DNA from 2 places in the Pseudarthrobacter sp. LMD1-1-1.1 genome. Region 1 is predicted to be linked to the other one. Evidence: riboswitches for the same ligand, from Rfam matches in the RefSeq annotation. Region 1 holds a riboswitch; the other holds the start of a gene.
The links. A riboswitch is a leader RNA that binds a small molecule or an ion and turns the genes downstream of it on or off. The one in region 1 is predicted to bind cyclic di-AMP.

Region 1 (7,839 bases):
CCTGGACTTCGTCGTAACCGGCCAGGGCGGCCAGCGCCAGGTGTGCCGGGTTGAGCTCCACCCCTGCCTTGACCAGGGTGTCCCCTTCCAATGCTTCCTCCCCGGCCTTGCGGATGTGCTCTCCGGCGCGGGGCTCACCCGGGCGCGCCTTGCCGCCGGTCATCAGGATGGGGAGCCCTTCATCGTCCGTGCCGAGGACAGCATTTTCGGTGCGAAGAACTGCCTTGGCGCCGGGCGGGATGAGGCCTCCCGTGGCGATGGGACTGGCCTGGTGGGGTGCCAGCCGCGTTCCGGGCTCCACGGGGATCCACGGGCCGCTGCCGTTGACCGCCCAGCCGTCCATGGCTGAGGACGCGTAGTGGGGCATGTCCTGAAGGGCCACGATGTCCCGGTCAAGCCGGCGGCCCAGGGCTATCCGGAGCGCCACCGGCCCGGGGGGTATGGGGGTTGCTGCATCGAACGCAGCTTGCCGGGCTTCTTGCCAGGTGTGGGCCGCATGATGGTGGGCATCATGCGGCTGTTCAGTTTTGTGCGCCTCTGCATCTCTGCCCGGTGGCGCCTCCGGATCGCTGTGGGGTTCTGCCGTCATTCGCCGGGAGTCCCGGCGGCTTCAGCGTCGTAGTCTTCGGCCAGGGAACGGGCAACGGCCAGCGCCTCGTCCATCGATGCTGCGTCCATTTCCCTGCCGGGAGCAGCCGCCAGTCCCGCGGCGAAGCCTGCGATGAAGGTGGTCAGCGGCGCGGCCGGCCTGACAACCGCATGGGCAGCGACGCCGGCCAGCGCCAGCACGGCGTTGACATCCACCTGGACATCTTCAAGCTGGTAGGCCTGGAGAAGCGCCCTGCACCACTCTTCCAGCGTCTCGTCCTGGCTTTTCACGACTTGCCTCCCACGTTAGTTCCGCCCATGAACTGGTCCTGGCCCGCGCGCTGGTTCCCGGCGGAAATCCCCAGCGCGGCAGCATCGTCCCAGGTATCCACATCGGATGTGGACCCGGCGGGGACCGTGACAAGCTGCACGTCCAGACTAGCAAGGAGCGCCCTCACGGATCCGTTGACCAGGGCGTTGCGGGCTGCCAGGTCCGCGCAGGCTTTTGTTAACCCAGCCGTGCTGTAAAAACCTGTCAGGGGCTGGGCCCTGCCATCCCCGGAACAAGCCATCACGCCGCCCCCACCGTCCGCCACATCGGAGCGCGCCAGGGCATCCTTCAGCACAGCCACCGCCTGGAAGGCCAGCGGCATGTCGCACGCCAGCACCAGGCAGTAGGGCGCCCCTTCGCCTCCCTTGGCCAGCGCGGCCAGGCCTGCGGCTATTGCGGCAGCAGGCCCGGCGAACCGCGGCTCCTCGCGGCACATCAGCAGGGTGGACGGCCGGGTGGACGGGGCCGGAAGACCCGCAGCCCCGGACTCCCCCGGCAGGGATCCCGCATCACCGACCACCACGGTGCGGCGGGCGCCGGCTGCCGCGGCCACGGCACGCTCGAGGAGGGTCTGGCCCTGGAAGACCAAGGACTGCTTGGGTACCCCGCCCAGCCGGGACGACCGTCCCCCGGCCAGGATCAGGGCATCGAAAACCAACATGCTCTCTTGCACTCCCCCAGCCTAGCGATCAGCGGCGCTGCCGGGCAGCGCGAGGCGTCAGGCGGCGCTGCCGGGCAGCGCGAGGGCGTCAGGCGGCGCGCTCCGGGAGCAGGAACGGATCCCACGCCGGCGTCGGCTTCTCCAGTTCCTTGATCTGCCAGATCGTTCCGTGCGGCGGCTCGGGCACGAACCGAAGGGTCCAGCCCATTTCCGCGGGAGTGTGGTCGCCCTTGACGTTGTTGCACCGCAGGCAGGCGGCCACAAGGTTCTCCCATGTATCGGCACCGCCCCGGGACTTCGGGTGAACGTGGTCGATTGTGTGCGCCGCCTTGCCGCAGTAGGCACATTTATGTCCGTCGCGCCGGAGCACACCCCTGCGGCTGACTGCCGTCGAGTGGTTGTACCGGGGCCGGATGTAGCGGTTGAGGAGGATCACGGACGGGCGGCCCAGGACGTCAGTGGGCCCTACCACCGGGTCATCCCCTTCGGCCACCACGCTTGCCTTGCCCGTGAGCACAAGCACCAGCGCCCGGCGGAAAGTGATAACCGCCAGCGGTTCATATCCAGCATTCAGAACGAGAGTGCGCATGCACTTACCTCTTCACGGCCGCACCCGTCAGGGGCACGAGGGCCGGCTGCCCTCGGCATGTCCGGGCTATGGATCGACATCACAAGAGTAAACAAAGAATTGCAGAATCAGGTAATCGCCGCCCAGGAGCCCAACCGGGCGCGAAGACGGGCAAGGCAAGGGCTCCACTGGAGAAGCCCATTAAGACGCAAGGGACCCCCGCCTGGTGGCGGGGGTCCCTTGCCCAATTCGCGGCCGGCGCTGGATCAGGCAGCCACTGGAATGATTAGTTGACGCGGATGAAGACGGGGCCGGAACCCACGTTCGCGCTGAAGACCACGGTCTGGTTTCCGTTGTAGCCACCGTGGACGGCCATGCCGTTGCCGGCGTACACAGCGATGTGGGCCATGCCCGAGCCGCCGTTGGCGTAGTAGATAAGGTCGCCCGGCTGCGCTTCGGCTGCACTAACGGTGCGGCCCAGGGACAGGTAACCGGCCGGCCAGTCGTGGAAGTGGATGCCCACGGCGGCCAGGGAGTTGGTCACCAGCATGGTGCAGTCCTGCATGACACCGAGCTGTGCGTAGGCTGCGGACAGGATGGCAGCACCCTTGCCGCTGGCCGAAGCCTGGGCTGCAGGGGCGGCCGGAGCGGCAGCCGTCGCAACCTTGGCGGTGACCTTGGGAGCAGCCGGCTGGGCGGCAGGTGCAGCTTCCTGTACCTGAACCTCGGGCTCAGGCTCGGCGACGGGAGCCGGCGTGGTGGTAACGGCAGGCTTCTCGTAGCTGATGGCAATGGTGGAAGCCGCGGAGATCGGGGCGTCGACGACGGATTCAACTTCCATCTGGGATGCGGGAGCGGAATCGCGCTTGACGTTGGTGTCGGCGGCGTTGGCTGCAATGCCGCTGGTCAGGACCAGGCCGGAAGCAGCAGCGATGACAGCAGCCTGGCGGCCCATGCCACCGGCATTGTCGCTGACAGCTTTGGCAATGACAGCGATCGAGTTGGTTTTGGTGACCTCGGCGCGGTGCCGTGCGGTAGCACGAGTCGTCATCAGTTCTCTCTTTCGTTTTTCCTTCGAACCGCGTGTAGGCAGGCAAAGGGAAGCTGGATGCGCCGGCATCTTGGGGGTACGCCGGCGCATCCCGAACGGGGATGTGGTTTCTAGCGAAAAAGCTTTGGGCAAAGAAATAGCCCTTGGAGCGTGAAGCCCAAGAACTACTTGTTGAGGTGGTAGTACGACGAGGTACCGGTGGCTGCAGGCGAGTGGAGCAGCGTGCCCTGGGAAGGGTTGAGTGCGCTGACCATCATGCCGTTGCCGACGTAGATGCCCACGTGCGCGCCACCGTTCTGGACCACAAGGTCGCCCGGCTGCGGGGTGGAGGTGGGGGTCATGATGTTCCACGCGTTGGTGCGGGGGATGCTGATGCCGGCCTGGGCGTAGACCCACTGGACGAACCCGGAGCAGTCCCAGCCGGTGACGGGGCTGGTGCCGCCCCAGACGTAGGAGTGGCCAATGCCGGTGTAGGCGATTGCTGCAATACCGGAGGTTGCGGCGGAGACAGTCTCGGCAGCCTTGGCGGCAGGGGCAGCGTCCTGGCCTGCAGTGGCAGCGGCGTCGCGCACGGCCGGTGCGGTGGACTGGGGACGCACCGCTTCCACCTTTGGAGCTGCGGTGGTCTTGACGGCGGGACGCTCGAAGGAAACCGTAGCCGTGGGGGCGGCGGTGACGGCGAGGGCCGTTTGGGCCGAACCGGACTCGGTGGATGCGGAGACACCGGCGGTGGTGTCAGCTGCGGTGGCGGGCAGGCCCATGCTCAGGATAAGGCCCGATGCGGCTGCCACAACGGCAGCCTGGCGGCCTACGGTCCCGGCATTTGCACTGACGGCCTTGGACACGGCGTCCAGGGGGTTGGTGCGAACCGTTTGCGCACGGTGGCGCGCAGAATGATGGCGTGAAGACACGAAGGTAGCCTCTCCCAATGCCTGCGAGGTGAGCTGTCGGATTCGGATGGGAGTCACCCGGCCACTCTGCTTCCTGGGAAGCTCATGACTTAACCCCAAGGCCTTCAGGAAATGAAGGCCAAAATTGGTTCCCCCGCCCCTGCCAGACGATGAAATGCGAACGGACCTTGAGCGGTGGCAGAGTTAGGCAATCCACTCAAGAGCGTCAACTTCGGAAAAGTTGACGCGAGTTAGACGGTACAGCAGTTTTGTTTCAATGTCACATTCAGGTCACGGCAGGTCACTGCGATCTGAGAGTGCACACTCATTCGGTTACAGCCAGCCCATGGGATCGACCACTTCGCCGTTGACCTGGACCTCAAAGTGCAGGTGGCAGCCGGTGGAGGCGCCCGTGGTGCCGCTGAGCGCCACGACCTCGCCGCGGGAGACGGTCTGTCCGACCTTGACGTTGAACGACGACAGGTGGTTGTAGGTGGTCTCCAGCCCATTGCCGTGATCGATGACCACCCGGTTCCCACCGCCGTACTGGTGCCAGCCTGCGAAGGTCACGGTGCCGGTTGCGGCCGCCAGGACGGACGTTCCGCACTGCGCCACGAAGTCCTGGCCGCGGTGGAAGTCTCCGGAGCCGCCGGTGATGGGGCTCACCCGGTAGCCAAAGGGCGACGCGGTGGTGAGGGATGCCAGCGGTGCGGCCAGGGTGCCGGCCGAGGCTGCCCGGGTGACGGAGCCGGCGGACTGGGCGCTCAGGAGCTGCTTCAGCTTCCCGTCGGGGTCGGCCTGGGTCACCACTGCCGAGCGGCTGAAGTCGATCTGGGCGCCGATATCAGCGGAAATCTGGGGCTGCGGACTGACGGCGGAAGCTGCCAGTGGCGCGTTGCCGGCGGCATCGGTGGCCATGACGGGGCTGGTGGCGGGCACCGTGACCGTCAGCACCAGACCGGTGGCGGCCAGGGCGATTCCGGCTTTCTGGCCGATGCCGCTGGCGGCGGCAAACTCCGTCACCTGCCGGAACGGACCCCGGCGGCGGCGCGCGTCACGATGCAGATCGCGGGGGCGCTCCGCTGCGACATCTTCGACAACCCGCGGTGCCGAAGGGGGGCCTGCCGCGCGGCGGCGGCCCCGGGAGGTCTGCATGGTCAAGAAGGGTTCCTCTCTGGAAAAGCCTGCGGAGTTAGCTGTCGGATTCGGGTCAGAGAGATCAAAGACCCGGCCCGCCATGGGCAAGCTTCTGCACAGGGGTATTCCCGGAAGAATCCTTCACTGGAGAGGCTTGCTGCTGACGGACTTCACCCCAAGGCAGTCCCCCGCTGCCAATTGTGGTTCCCCCGCCTCTGCCAGTAACGACTCATGCACCCGATCCGCTGGCAGAGCTCGGCTCCGGATCGGGTAACGCTTAAGTATCAACGATTGGTTCCACTATAGGGCCTTAAGACCCTAGGTAACAATTCCGTTATCTTTGCGTGGAAGCGCTTCGCTGGGGTATGAGGAGCGGCTCAGGGCTGGGTGACGGCGACGAAAACATGAGCGGCAACCTCGGGCGGCAGCTCCAGTGCCCCTTCGATTCCGGACACCCGCACGGAGATGTAATCTCCCACGCGTTCCAGTGCAACGGCGGCGCCGGGCCGGATCCCGCCTTCGTCCAGCTGCGCCAGCAGTTCGGGCTCCACCTGGATGGGTTCGGCCAGCCGGCTGATGGTCACGGCAGAGGCGGGGCCGTAGCCCTTCATGGCCTCCACCAGGCTGATGACCGTGTCGGCAAAGCCGGTGGCCGGCTGTCCGCCCAGGGCGGCGAGGCCGGGGATCGGGTTGCCGTAGGGCGATTCGGTGGGGTGGTCCAGCATCTCGTAGATGCGCCGCTCAACGCGCTCGCTCATGACGTGTTCCCAGCGGCAGGCTTCGTCGTGCACGTAGGCCCAGTCCAAACCGATGACGTCAGCCAGCAGTCGTTCGGCCAGCCGGTGCTTGCGCATGACCTCGGTGGCCCGCTTGCGGCCCGTGTCCGTGAGTTCCAGGTGCCTGTCTCCGGAAACGACGACGAGTCCGTCGCGTTCCATCCTGCCGATGGTCTGGGACACCGTGGGGCCGGAGTGGCGCAGACGCTCGGCGATACGGGCCCGAAGGGCAACGATGTTTTCTTCCTCAAGCTCCAGGATGGTCCTGAGGTACATCTCCGTAGTGTCGATCAGATCCGTCATCCAGCTCAGCTCCTCGAGCGCAGTACCTTGCGTTGTCCCACCGTACCGCTCTGTTCCCGCGAGGTAGTCCGGGGCTAGCTTAGCCTATTTTGACTTTGTCCGAATAGCTGGCTCCTGCGCAGCCACGCCTGGACAGGACCGTCTCATTGTCTGGACTTTGCCCCCTCCGGCTCCCGCACCCACTGCCCTTCAGGCAGAATGGAACAGGCCTGCCGCGCAGCCACCGAGCGCTGCCGGCCACCCCTTACCCGCCCGTCCGGACCAAAGTTTTCGTCCCCGCCGAATTGGAGCACCTGTGAGCGACACCAGCATCACGATCCCCGCCGACCTCCTGCCCAAGGACGGGCGGTTCGGCGCCGGCCCGTCAAAGGTCCGCCAGGAACAGATTGATGCCCTGGCAGCAGCGTCCAAGACCATCCTCGGCACCTCGCACCGGCAGGCGCCGGTCAAGAACCTGGTGGGATCCGTCCGCGACGGGCTGAGCCAGTTCTTCCGTGCCCCGGAGGGGTATGAGGTGGTCCTCGGCGTTGGCGGCTCCACGGCGTTCTGGGACATCGCAAGCTTTGGCCTGGTGGAGAAGAAGGCCCAGCACCTCTCCTTCGGTGAATTCGGGTCAAAGTTCGCCGCAGCCACCAACAAGGCGCCCTTCCTGGAGTCCTCCTCGATCATCAAATCCGAGCCCGGCACCCGTCCGGCGGCGCAGGCCGAGGCCGGCGTGGACGTCTATGCCTGGCCGCAGAATGAGACCTCCACCGGCGTGGCGGCGCCGGTCACGCGCGTCTCCGGGGCCGACGAGGGATCGCTGGTGCTGGTGGACGCCACCTCGGCGGCCGGCGGCCTGGACGTGGACGTTGCCCAGAGCGACGTCTACTACTTCGCCCCGCAAAAGAACTTCGCCTCCGACGGCGGCCTCTGGCTTGGCCTGTTCTCCCCCGCCGCCATCGAGCGTGCCGCGCGGATCAAGGCCAGCGGCCGGTGGATCCCGGATTTCCTGGACCTCCAGACCGCCATCGACAACTCCCGCTTGAACCAGACGTACAACACTCCCTCGCTGTCCACGCTGGTCACCCTGGACGCCCAGGTCCAGTGGCTGAACTCCAACGGCGGCCTGGACTTTGCCGCCGCGCGCACCGCTGACTCCGCAGGGCGCATCTACAGCTGGGCCGAGGCCTCCGACTTTGCCACCCCGTTCGTGGCCAACCCGGAGGAACGCTCCAACGTCATCGCCACCATCGACTTCGACGAATCGGTTGATGCGGCAGCTGTTGCCAAGGTCCTGCGCGCCAACGGCATCGTGGACACGGAGCCCTACCGGAAGCTGGGCCGCAACCAGCTGCGCATCGCCACCTTCGTGGCCATCGAGCCGGACGATGTCTCGGCCCTGCTGTCCAGCATCGACTACGTGGTGGGCGAGCTGCGGAAGTAAGCACGGCCTGCGCGTATGCATAACGTACGACGGCGCCGCCCGGGTTCTCCCCGGACGGCGCCGTTTTTCGTTGTCCCCGGCCAGGGGGTGGCCGGTTTCCCGGCGGAG
Region 2 (7,839 bases), on a different contig from region 1:
GATGCGGTGGGCGCGTTGGCGGCCCACCCCCAGCCCTACGTGGGCAAGGAGCCCGCACAGGTCATCGAAGAGGACGACGACGAGCCGCAGCGGTTCCCGTACCGCTACCGGGCGATCGCCAGCAAAGGCGACGTGACCCGGGAAGTGAGCAGCAACATGCTCAATGACGAGATCTACGGAAGGATCCGCACGCTGGCCCGGAGCGGCGACACCGAGGCGGCGGCCACGGCGCTGACGCGGCACTCCGATATCTCGCTCAAGCAGGCACGGGAATTCATCGCGCTGCTGGACGACTAGCGGGATCCGGAAATACCGGCCAGCAACTGCTCGAACGGGAGGGATTCCAGCGGGGCGGACTTCCGGCCCGGCTGAAGCCCCTCCAGCAGGCGGGTGAACTCCCCGGCAGCACGTTCGATCCGGTCCGCGAGGGATGCCCCGCCTTCCTCGGCGGTTCCCCAGTCCTGGGGCCCAGCGAAGACGCCGGTGGCCGTAATGCGCGTCCGAAGGTAGCTGAACAGGGGCCGAAGAGCGTAGTCCAGGACCATCTGGTGCCGGTCCGTTCCACCGGTGGCGCCCAGCAGGACGGCCTTGCCATCCAGCGACTTGGGATCCAGGACGTCGATGAAGGACTTGAAGAGGCCACTGTAGGAGGCGCTGAAGACCGGGGTCACGGCTATGATTCCGTCCGATGCCTCCACACCCGCGATGACGTCCGCCAGCCTCGGGGCGGCGTAGCCGGTGACGAAGTTGTTGGCGATGTCCACCGCAAGGTCGCGGAGCTCGACGACGTCCACGGCCACCTGATAGCCGCGTGCCTCAAGCTGCCTCGTGGCGGCCGCTGAAAGCTGGTCGGCCAGCAGCCGGCTCGATGAGGGGACGCCAAGTCCTGCGGAGAGGACGGTGATGCGGCGGGTTTCCATGGCATTCTCCTGGTGCTCGTTCAAATCATTATACATGCGTTTGCATCTATACCGTTGAACTGCCGCAGGTGGCGGAGTATTCCCGGAGGTTCTGCGGGACCCTGATCAGAGCAGGACGGTTCCCTGGATGCACGTGGTCGATTCGCCGCCCACCCAGATGTCCCCGCCCTCAGCGCTCACATGGATCCGCCCGGCCCGGCCCAGCACGGTCCCCTGCGAGGCCACATACTGCTCCGGCGCCCTGCCGGTTCCCATCAGCCATTGGGCTGCACCGGCATTGAAGCTGCCGGTGACGGGGTCCTCCGCCATCGCGTCACCGGGCAGGAACGTGCGCACCTCAAAGTCGGCGCCGGCGCCCGGAGCGTGCGGACCTATGACGCCGATCTTCAGGTCGCCCATGGCTGCGTGGTCCGGCTCCAGGGCCAACACCTGCCCGGCGGACTCCAGCAGGACACCGATCCTTTCCGGCCCGTTCACCAGCCAGCACGCGTCGACGATGTCGCCGGGGGCCACCCGCAGCGCCGCTGCCAGCTGCCGGCGGACGGACTCCTCCACGGGGCCGGATCGCGTCAGGGGCGGCGCGGCGAAAGCCAGCCTCCCGCCGTCGCGCTTGATCCGGACAAGCCCCGCCGCGCATTCCTGCACCACGCAGCCGTCGGACTTCGGCACCCCTCCGCTTTCCAGCCACGTATGGGCAGAGCCCAGAGTCGGGTGGCCCGCAAACGGGAACTCCTCGCTCCCGGTGAAAATCCTGACCCGGTAATCGGCGCGGGGATCCCGGGGAGGCAACAGGAAGGTGGTTTCCGAGAGGTTGGTCCAGTTGGCGAAATGCTGCATGGTCGCCGCGTCCAGGCCTTGGGCATCAAGCACGACGGCGAGCGGATTGCCACGGTAGGCCAGGCCGGCGAACACATCCACTTGGTGGAAGGGGCGGGGGCGGGGGTTCGGGTTCACCGGAGCAGGCTACCACCGCACAAACGAAAGACCCCCGCCGCCGGAGTCCGGCGACGGGGGTCGTGACGTGGAGTGGGGAAATTACTTTCCTGCCACCACGTCCAGTTCGATCACAGCGGCAACGTCAGCGTGGAGGCGGACGTTGGCCTGGTAGGAACCGACCGACTTGATGTGTGCGGGCAGTTCAACCTTGCGCTTGTCGATCTTGCCAAGGCCAGCGGCCTCAACAGCGTCGGCGACGTCGCCCTGCTTGACGGTGCCGAACAGGCGGCCGGACTCGCCGGCCTTGACGACCAGCTTGACCGGCTTGGCGGACAGTGCAGCGGCCTGCTTCTGAGCATCTTCCAGGGAAGCGTGCTCGCGGGCGGCGCGGGCAGCCTTGATGGACTCAACCTGCTTCTCGCCACCCTTCGACCAGGTCAGGGCGAAGTTGCGGGGCAGCAGGTAGTTACGTGCGTAACCGTCCTTGACCTCGACAACATCGCCGGCAGCACCGAGACCGGTGACTTCGTGGGTCAGAATGAGCTTTGCCATGTTAGTTAATCCCTTCCTTAGCCGCGGCCAGCGCCGGAGTAAGGCAGCAGAGCAACTTCGCGGGCGTTCTTGATTGCCTGGGCGATCTTGCGCTGTTCCTGCACCGTGACGCCAGTGACGCGACGGGCGCGGATCTTTCCGCGGTCGGAGATGAACTTGCGCAGCAATGCTACGTCCTTGTAGTCGATGACAGTGATGTCAGCGGCCTTCAAGGGGTTGGACTTTGGTTTGGGCTTACGGAGTTCAGCCTTAGCCATCGTGGAGCTCCTATTCTAGGGAGCCCGTGGATATTGATCCACGGGATGGTGGTGGTCCGACGGCGGCAGTGCCTTGGGTGCGTGGCGCACCCGGGCAGTCCCGGCGCCGGGCCGTTATTTGGGTTTTAGAAGGGAGGTTCGGAATCGGGGCCGTTGCCCCAGCCGCCTGCGTTGGAGACACCGGGCGTAGCCCAGGGATCGTCCTGTGCAGCCTGCTGGTTGCCGCCGCCCCAGCCTCCACCGGAGTTGCCGCCCTGGTTTCCACCAGAGTTGCCTCCTCCGAAGCCACCGCCGCTGTTGCCGCCGCCGAAGCCGCCGCCACCCTGTCCGCCGGAGCGCTGGGTGCGGTTGACCTTGGCATTGGCGTAGCGCAGGCTGGGGCCGATTTCGTCGACCTCAAGCTCGATAACGGTGCGCTTTTCGCCTTCTTTTGTTTCGTAGGAACGGCTCTTCAGGCGGCCGGTCACGATGACGCGCATGCCCTTGGTCAGGGATTCGGCGACGTTCTCGGCTGCTTCACGCCATACGGCAGCGCGGAGGAACAGGGTTTCCCCGTCCTTCCACTCGTTGGACTGGCGATCAAAGGTGCGGGGGGTGGAAGCGATGGTGAAGTTCGCTACTGCCGAACCTGACGGTGTGAACCGCAATTCCGGGTCATTGGTGAGGTTACCGATGACCGTAATGGTGGTCTCGCCTGCCATCTACTGCCTCCTTGTTCGATCCTGGGTGAAGAGTGCGTTTCCTGCGGGGTAAAGAATGAAGACGGTGCTGAATTACTCAGCAACAACCTTCTGCTCTTCGGGGCGGGTGATCTTGGTGCGCATGATGGTCTCGTTAAGAGACAGCTGGCGGTCAAGTTCCTTGGCGGTCTCCGGCTTGGCGGTGAAGTTCACCACGGCGTAGATACCTTCGGACTTCTTCTTGATGTCGTAAGCCAGACGGCGACGGCCCCAGATGTCAACCTTTTCGATGGTTCCACCATCGTTGGTGATGACGTTCAGGAACTTCTGAAGCGACGGCTCAACGGTACGCTCTTCGACCTCGGGGTCGATGATTACCATCAATTCGTAAGGACGCATATGTGAACCCACCTCCTTTGGGCTAAGCGGTTACGGCATTTCCGTAACAGGAGGTTCATTTGCGATTCCATGCAATGCCTTGCCGCCGGAACGGAGGCAGGACGCAGCACAGACTTCAATATCTTAGTGCATTTGGACCCGATAGGCGATTCGCGCTTGACCCAAGGCTAGCCCCGGTGGAGGTGGGCAGCAGCCGCAGGTTCAGCCATGTGGAAAACCCTGCCGTCACTGGCGCCCATACCAATGCACTTTGCCGACAGGGGAGCGCCACGCCAACGCAGTGAGGTCCGTTACCTAATTGTGATTCGCAGACCCTTTTCGTGTACGGTCGTCCGGGGGCCGCCCCCAGCCGGCTCCAGTCCCGGATGCCGCCCAACTCTGCCGCGTCCGTGATTATCACCAGATTCCAGGCAGAGGCGGGGGACCCAAGCGTCCCGGGCACGGCAACGCGCCTGCCCTTGGGGTGAAGCCGCAGCACGCGGCCGAATGCCCTCATTCGAACCCGACAGCTAACTCCGCAGGCGACGAGAGGTAGCATCCCCATGCCCGCACCCCGCAAAGGCAGCGCCAAACGAGCGCACCGTTATCAAAATGAGACAGATCACGCCCGGACATCCCCGGCCTTCAAGTCCGGTGCTCCGGCCCGGGCGCGCCGCCGCTGGCCCCTTGCCGCCGGTCTTGCCGCAGCACTCCTCGGAGCAGGTTCCCTTGGCCTGGGCCTGACCCACGGTGACGGAACCGCTGACGTGGCGCGGGTGGCGAGTGCAGAGGATGCCGGCAGCGCCGCACCCACCCAAACTCCGGACATTCCGGTCCCCGCTCCAACGCCAGTCCCGGCAGTCGAGGCCGCTCCTGCCGCCCCTCCTTCGCCGGCAGAGGCACCGGCACCTGCCCCCGCAGCAGTACCGGCACCCGCTGCCCCTGCCCCTCCCTCCGAAGCACCCATCGCTGTGGCGCCGGCGGCGGCACAGCTGGCCAGCACCGGGACGCCTGCGCCCGCCGGGGTCCCGGGGAACTGGACCATGACCTTCGCCGACGAGTTCAACGGGGCCGGACTGGACACCGCGAAGTGGTCCAGCTGCTGGTTCTCCCCCGGTTGCGGAACGATGAACAAGGTCTCCACCAGCCCGGCGAACGTCTCCGTGGCCAACGGGAACCTGGCCCTGGGGCTCAGCTCATCCACCTCCGGCGGACTGGTATCCACTAACCCGAAGGGCGGGGCGGGGACCGGCTTCCAGTTCACCACCGGCTACGTCGAGGCCAGGATCAAGTTCCCGGGCAACGCCAACGGCCTCTACAACTGGCCTGCCTTCTGGACCACCGGACAGTCGTGGCCGGCCACCGGCGAGAATGACATCGCCGAGGTCCTGCAGGCCAAAATGACCGTGAACTACCACTCCGGTTCCGGCTCCCACAACCAGGGCGGCGTGGGCGGCAACTGGGCCAACGAGTACCACACCTTTGGCCTGCACCGGATGGCAAATTCGTCGGACGTGTACTTCGACGGCGTCAAGGTCAAGTCCTACCCCACCGACGACGGAAATGCCCCGCAGTACATCGTGCTGAATGTCGGCGCCTCCTCCACGAACCCGGCCTACGGCGCGCCGTCCCAGATGATGGTGGACTACGTGCGCGCCTGGCAGTAGCAGCCCACGCACCCAGGTGAAAGGGCGACGGCGGGACCTCCCGCCGTCGCCCTTTTTTGGCTTCCCTCAAGGTTGCCTAAAGCAACCCTCCGGGGACGATGTGATCCAGTACACTCTTGCAATGAAGCTCCTGTACGTGACGGAAAGCGTGCCCAACCGGGATCCGGAACTGGGGGATGGAAGCTCGATGATCCCGTACGAAGTGATCCTGCACCTCCCCCCTGGCGTTGCCGTCACGCTGCTGACTTTCTCGGGTCCTGTTCCGGTTCCGGCAGAGATCAGGAACCGCTGCGATACCGTGTACGAACTGGCCCCGCGCGAAGAACTTTCGGCCTTTGCCCGCTCCATGGGCGGCCTCACCGGATTAGGAAAACACCGGCGGTCCACCCCGTCCGCCCGCGCCGCCGCGGCCCGGTTGTCCGCAAGCCGGGACGCCACCCTGATCCATGGCCCCCATGCCCTCTTCCTGTCCCACTGCGTCACCGGTCCCCTGGTGCTGCAGACAGTGGACCCTTGGTCCATCCGGGCCGGCATGGACACCGCCATCGCCCGTACCTTCCGGCCCGCCTACCGGCTGCGCGAACAATTGGCAGCCCGAGCTGAACGTCAGCTGCCGCCCCGGGCCAGGCTCCTGACCGTCGGATCCCAGGACGCAGCGGCCTGGTCCGCCACGCTGGGCAGGCCGGTCACGAGCATCCCCAACGGCACGGCGGTGGCCACCGGTCCCCGCCGGGAGCGGAAAGCCCCCGTGGTGTGCTTCGCGGGCAGCCTGAACTACGCGCCGAACGTGGACAGCGCCACGGTACTGGTCAACAGGATCGCGCCGCTGGTGTGGCGGGAGGTCCCGGACGCCCGCTTCGTCATCGCAGGGCGGCGCCCCACACCGGCGGTTCAGGCGCTGGCCGGACCCCGGGTGGATATCCTGGCCAACGTGCCTTCCATCCTGGATGTGTTCCAGGGCGCGGATGTGGCGGTTTTCCCGGACGAACACGGCGTGGGTATCCGGAACTCCGTACTGGAGGCCCTCGCCGCGGGGCTGCCCGTGGTGGCCACGCCGGTGGCGGCGAGGGAACTTCCCGCACATCCGCTGCTGGCCGTTCGGGACAGCCAGGACACCCTTGTCCGCGAGGTGGTGGAGCACCTCACCGCCCCCAAGCAACCGCCCGGGCCTTCCCACGGCGCTGCCGGAACGGCCGCCGCAGGCGCAGTCCGCACCTGGGACACCGTGGCAGGCGAATACCTGGCGGAAGTCCGTGCGGCCATGGCCGGTTCATCCCCGGCGGGGGAGCTTACCCGGACGAACAGGCAACCATGACGTACGCGCCGGGGGAACTGGAGCGGAAGGGAGTCCGGGGAGCCCTGTGGCAGGGGCTGGCCTTCGCCTCGGGCAGGGTGATCGTGCTGGTGACCACGGTGGTCCTGGCACGGCTGCTCTCACCTGAGGAATACGGCCTCGTCGCCTTGGCGCTGGTGCTGATGGCCTACGCCGAGACCATCGCCGATGCCGGGGTGGGTCAGGCGTTGGTCTACCTGCCCAAGACACCGGTCATCGCCAGGTCGGCGCTGCTGCTTTCCGTTGCCCTGGGCGCAGTGCTGGCCGTGGCGGCCCTGCTCGCTGCTGACGCGGTGGAGGACCTTCTTGGGCTGGACGGCGTGGCCCCGCTGGTGCAGGTCCTTGGCGTTTCGGTGCTTGCCACGGCCTGCGGTGCCGTCCCGGAAGCCATCATGCGCCGGGACCTGAAGTTCAGGCAGCTCACGGCGGCTCCTGTACTGCGCGCCGCAACCATGGGAACGGTGACCCTCTACCTGGCCTTCACCGGCCACGGCGCCTGGTCACTCGCCGTCGGAACGGCTGCCGGGTCGGTCGCCTATGCCGCCACCTGCTGGTTCCTGGTCCGCCGCGAGGCGCCCTGGCAAATCTGGCGCGTGAGCAAAAGCGCCATCGGGGAAAATGTCCGCTTCGGCGCCCCCGTCGCCGGCAGCACCATGCTTGCCCGGGCGATCTTCGACGTCGACTACCTGGTCATCGGCATTGTGCTGGGCGCACACGCCCTGGGTCTCTACACCCTCGCCTTCCGGCTGCCGGAGGCCCTGATCCTGAACGTGTTCTTTGTGCTGTCCACCGTCCTGTTTCCCCTGTACACACAGGTCCGGGGCGACCGGCAGCGGCTGCGGGACGGCTACCTGAAGAGTGTCACCGTGCAGGCGCTCTACGGCATCACGGCAGGTGTGGGCCTGGCCGTGGTGGCGCCCGTCCTGGTCCCGGTCCTTTTCGGGCAGCAATGGGAGGAGTCGGTGACCCCCCTGGTATTCCTGGCCCTGTACGCAGCCGCCCGCTCCTTGGGCGCCGGGGCCAATGACGTCTACAAGGCGATGGGCCGGCCCGGTCTTTCCATCTGGATCTCCGTGGTCCGCCTGGTGGTCCTCCTCCCGGCCCTGGTCTTTGCCA

Region 2: another riboswitch for cyclic di-AMP. It lies ahead of MRBLMD1_RS06395 (glycoside hydrolase family 16 protein); the one in region 1 lies ahead of MRBLMD1_RS21345 (M23 family metallopeptidase).

What each region holds. Positions count from the first base shown of each region.
Region 1 covers NZ_JBEGHP010000027.1:61,275-69,113, reverse strand. Annotated here, with positions in the region: gene MRBLMD1_RS21375 (molybdopterin molybdotransferase MoeA) at 1-589, opposite strand, end outside; gene MRBLMD1_RS21370 (DUF6457 domain-containing protein) at 586-879, opposite strand; gene mobA (molybdenum cofactor guanylyltransferase) at 876-1,592, opposite strand; gene MRBLMD1_RS21360 (HNH endonuclease) at 1,669-2,169, opposite strand; gene MRBLMD1_RS21355 (NlpC/P60 family protein) at 2,435-3,199, opposite strand; gene MRBLMD1_RS21350 (C40 family peptidase) at 3,364-4,044, opposite strand; cyclic di-AMP (ydaO/yuaA leader) riboswitch at 4,115-4,294, opposite strand; gene MRBLMD1_RS21345 (M23 family metallopeptidase) at 4,423-5,244, opposite strand; cyclic di-AMP (ydaO/yuaA leader) riboswitch at 5,255-5,466, opposite strand; gene MRBLMD1_RS21340 (metal-dependent transcriptional regulator) at 5,604-6,305, opposite strand; gene serC (phosphoserine transaminase) at 6,601-7,731, shown strand.
Region 2 covers NZ_JBEGHP010000012.1:172,675-180,513, forward strand. Annotated here, with positions in the region: gene MRBLMD1_RS06360 (hypothetical protein) at 1-297, shown strand, start outside; gene MRBLMD1_RS06365 (FMN reductase) at 294-920, opposite strand; gene MRBLMD1_RS06370 (PhzF family phenazine biosynthesis protein) at 1,026-1,874, opposite strand; gene rplI (50S ribosomal protein L9) at 1,956-2,408, opposite strand; gene rpsR (30S ribosomal protein S18) at 2,426-2,665, opposite strand; gene MRBLMD1_RS06385 (single-stranded DNA-binding protein) at 2,791-3,366, opposite strand; gene rpsF (30S ribosomal protein S6) at 3,439-3,744, opposite strand; cyclic di-AMP (ydaO/yuaA leader) riboswitch at 4,132-4,283, shown strand; gene MRBLMD1_RS06395 (glycoside hydrolase family 16 protein) at 4,287-5,390, shown strand; gene MRBLMD1_RS06400 (glycosyltransferase) at 5,512-6,705, shown strand; gene MRBLMD1_RS06405 (oligosaccharide flippase family protein) at 6,702-7,839, shown strand, end outside.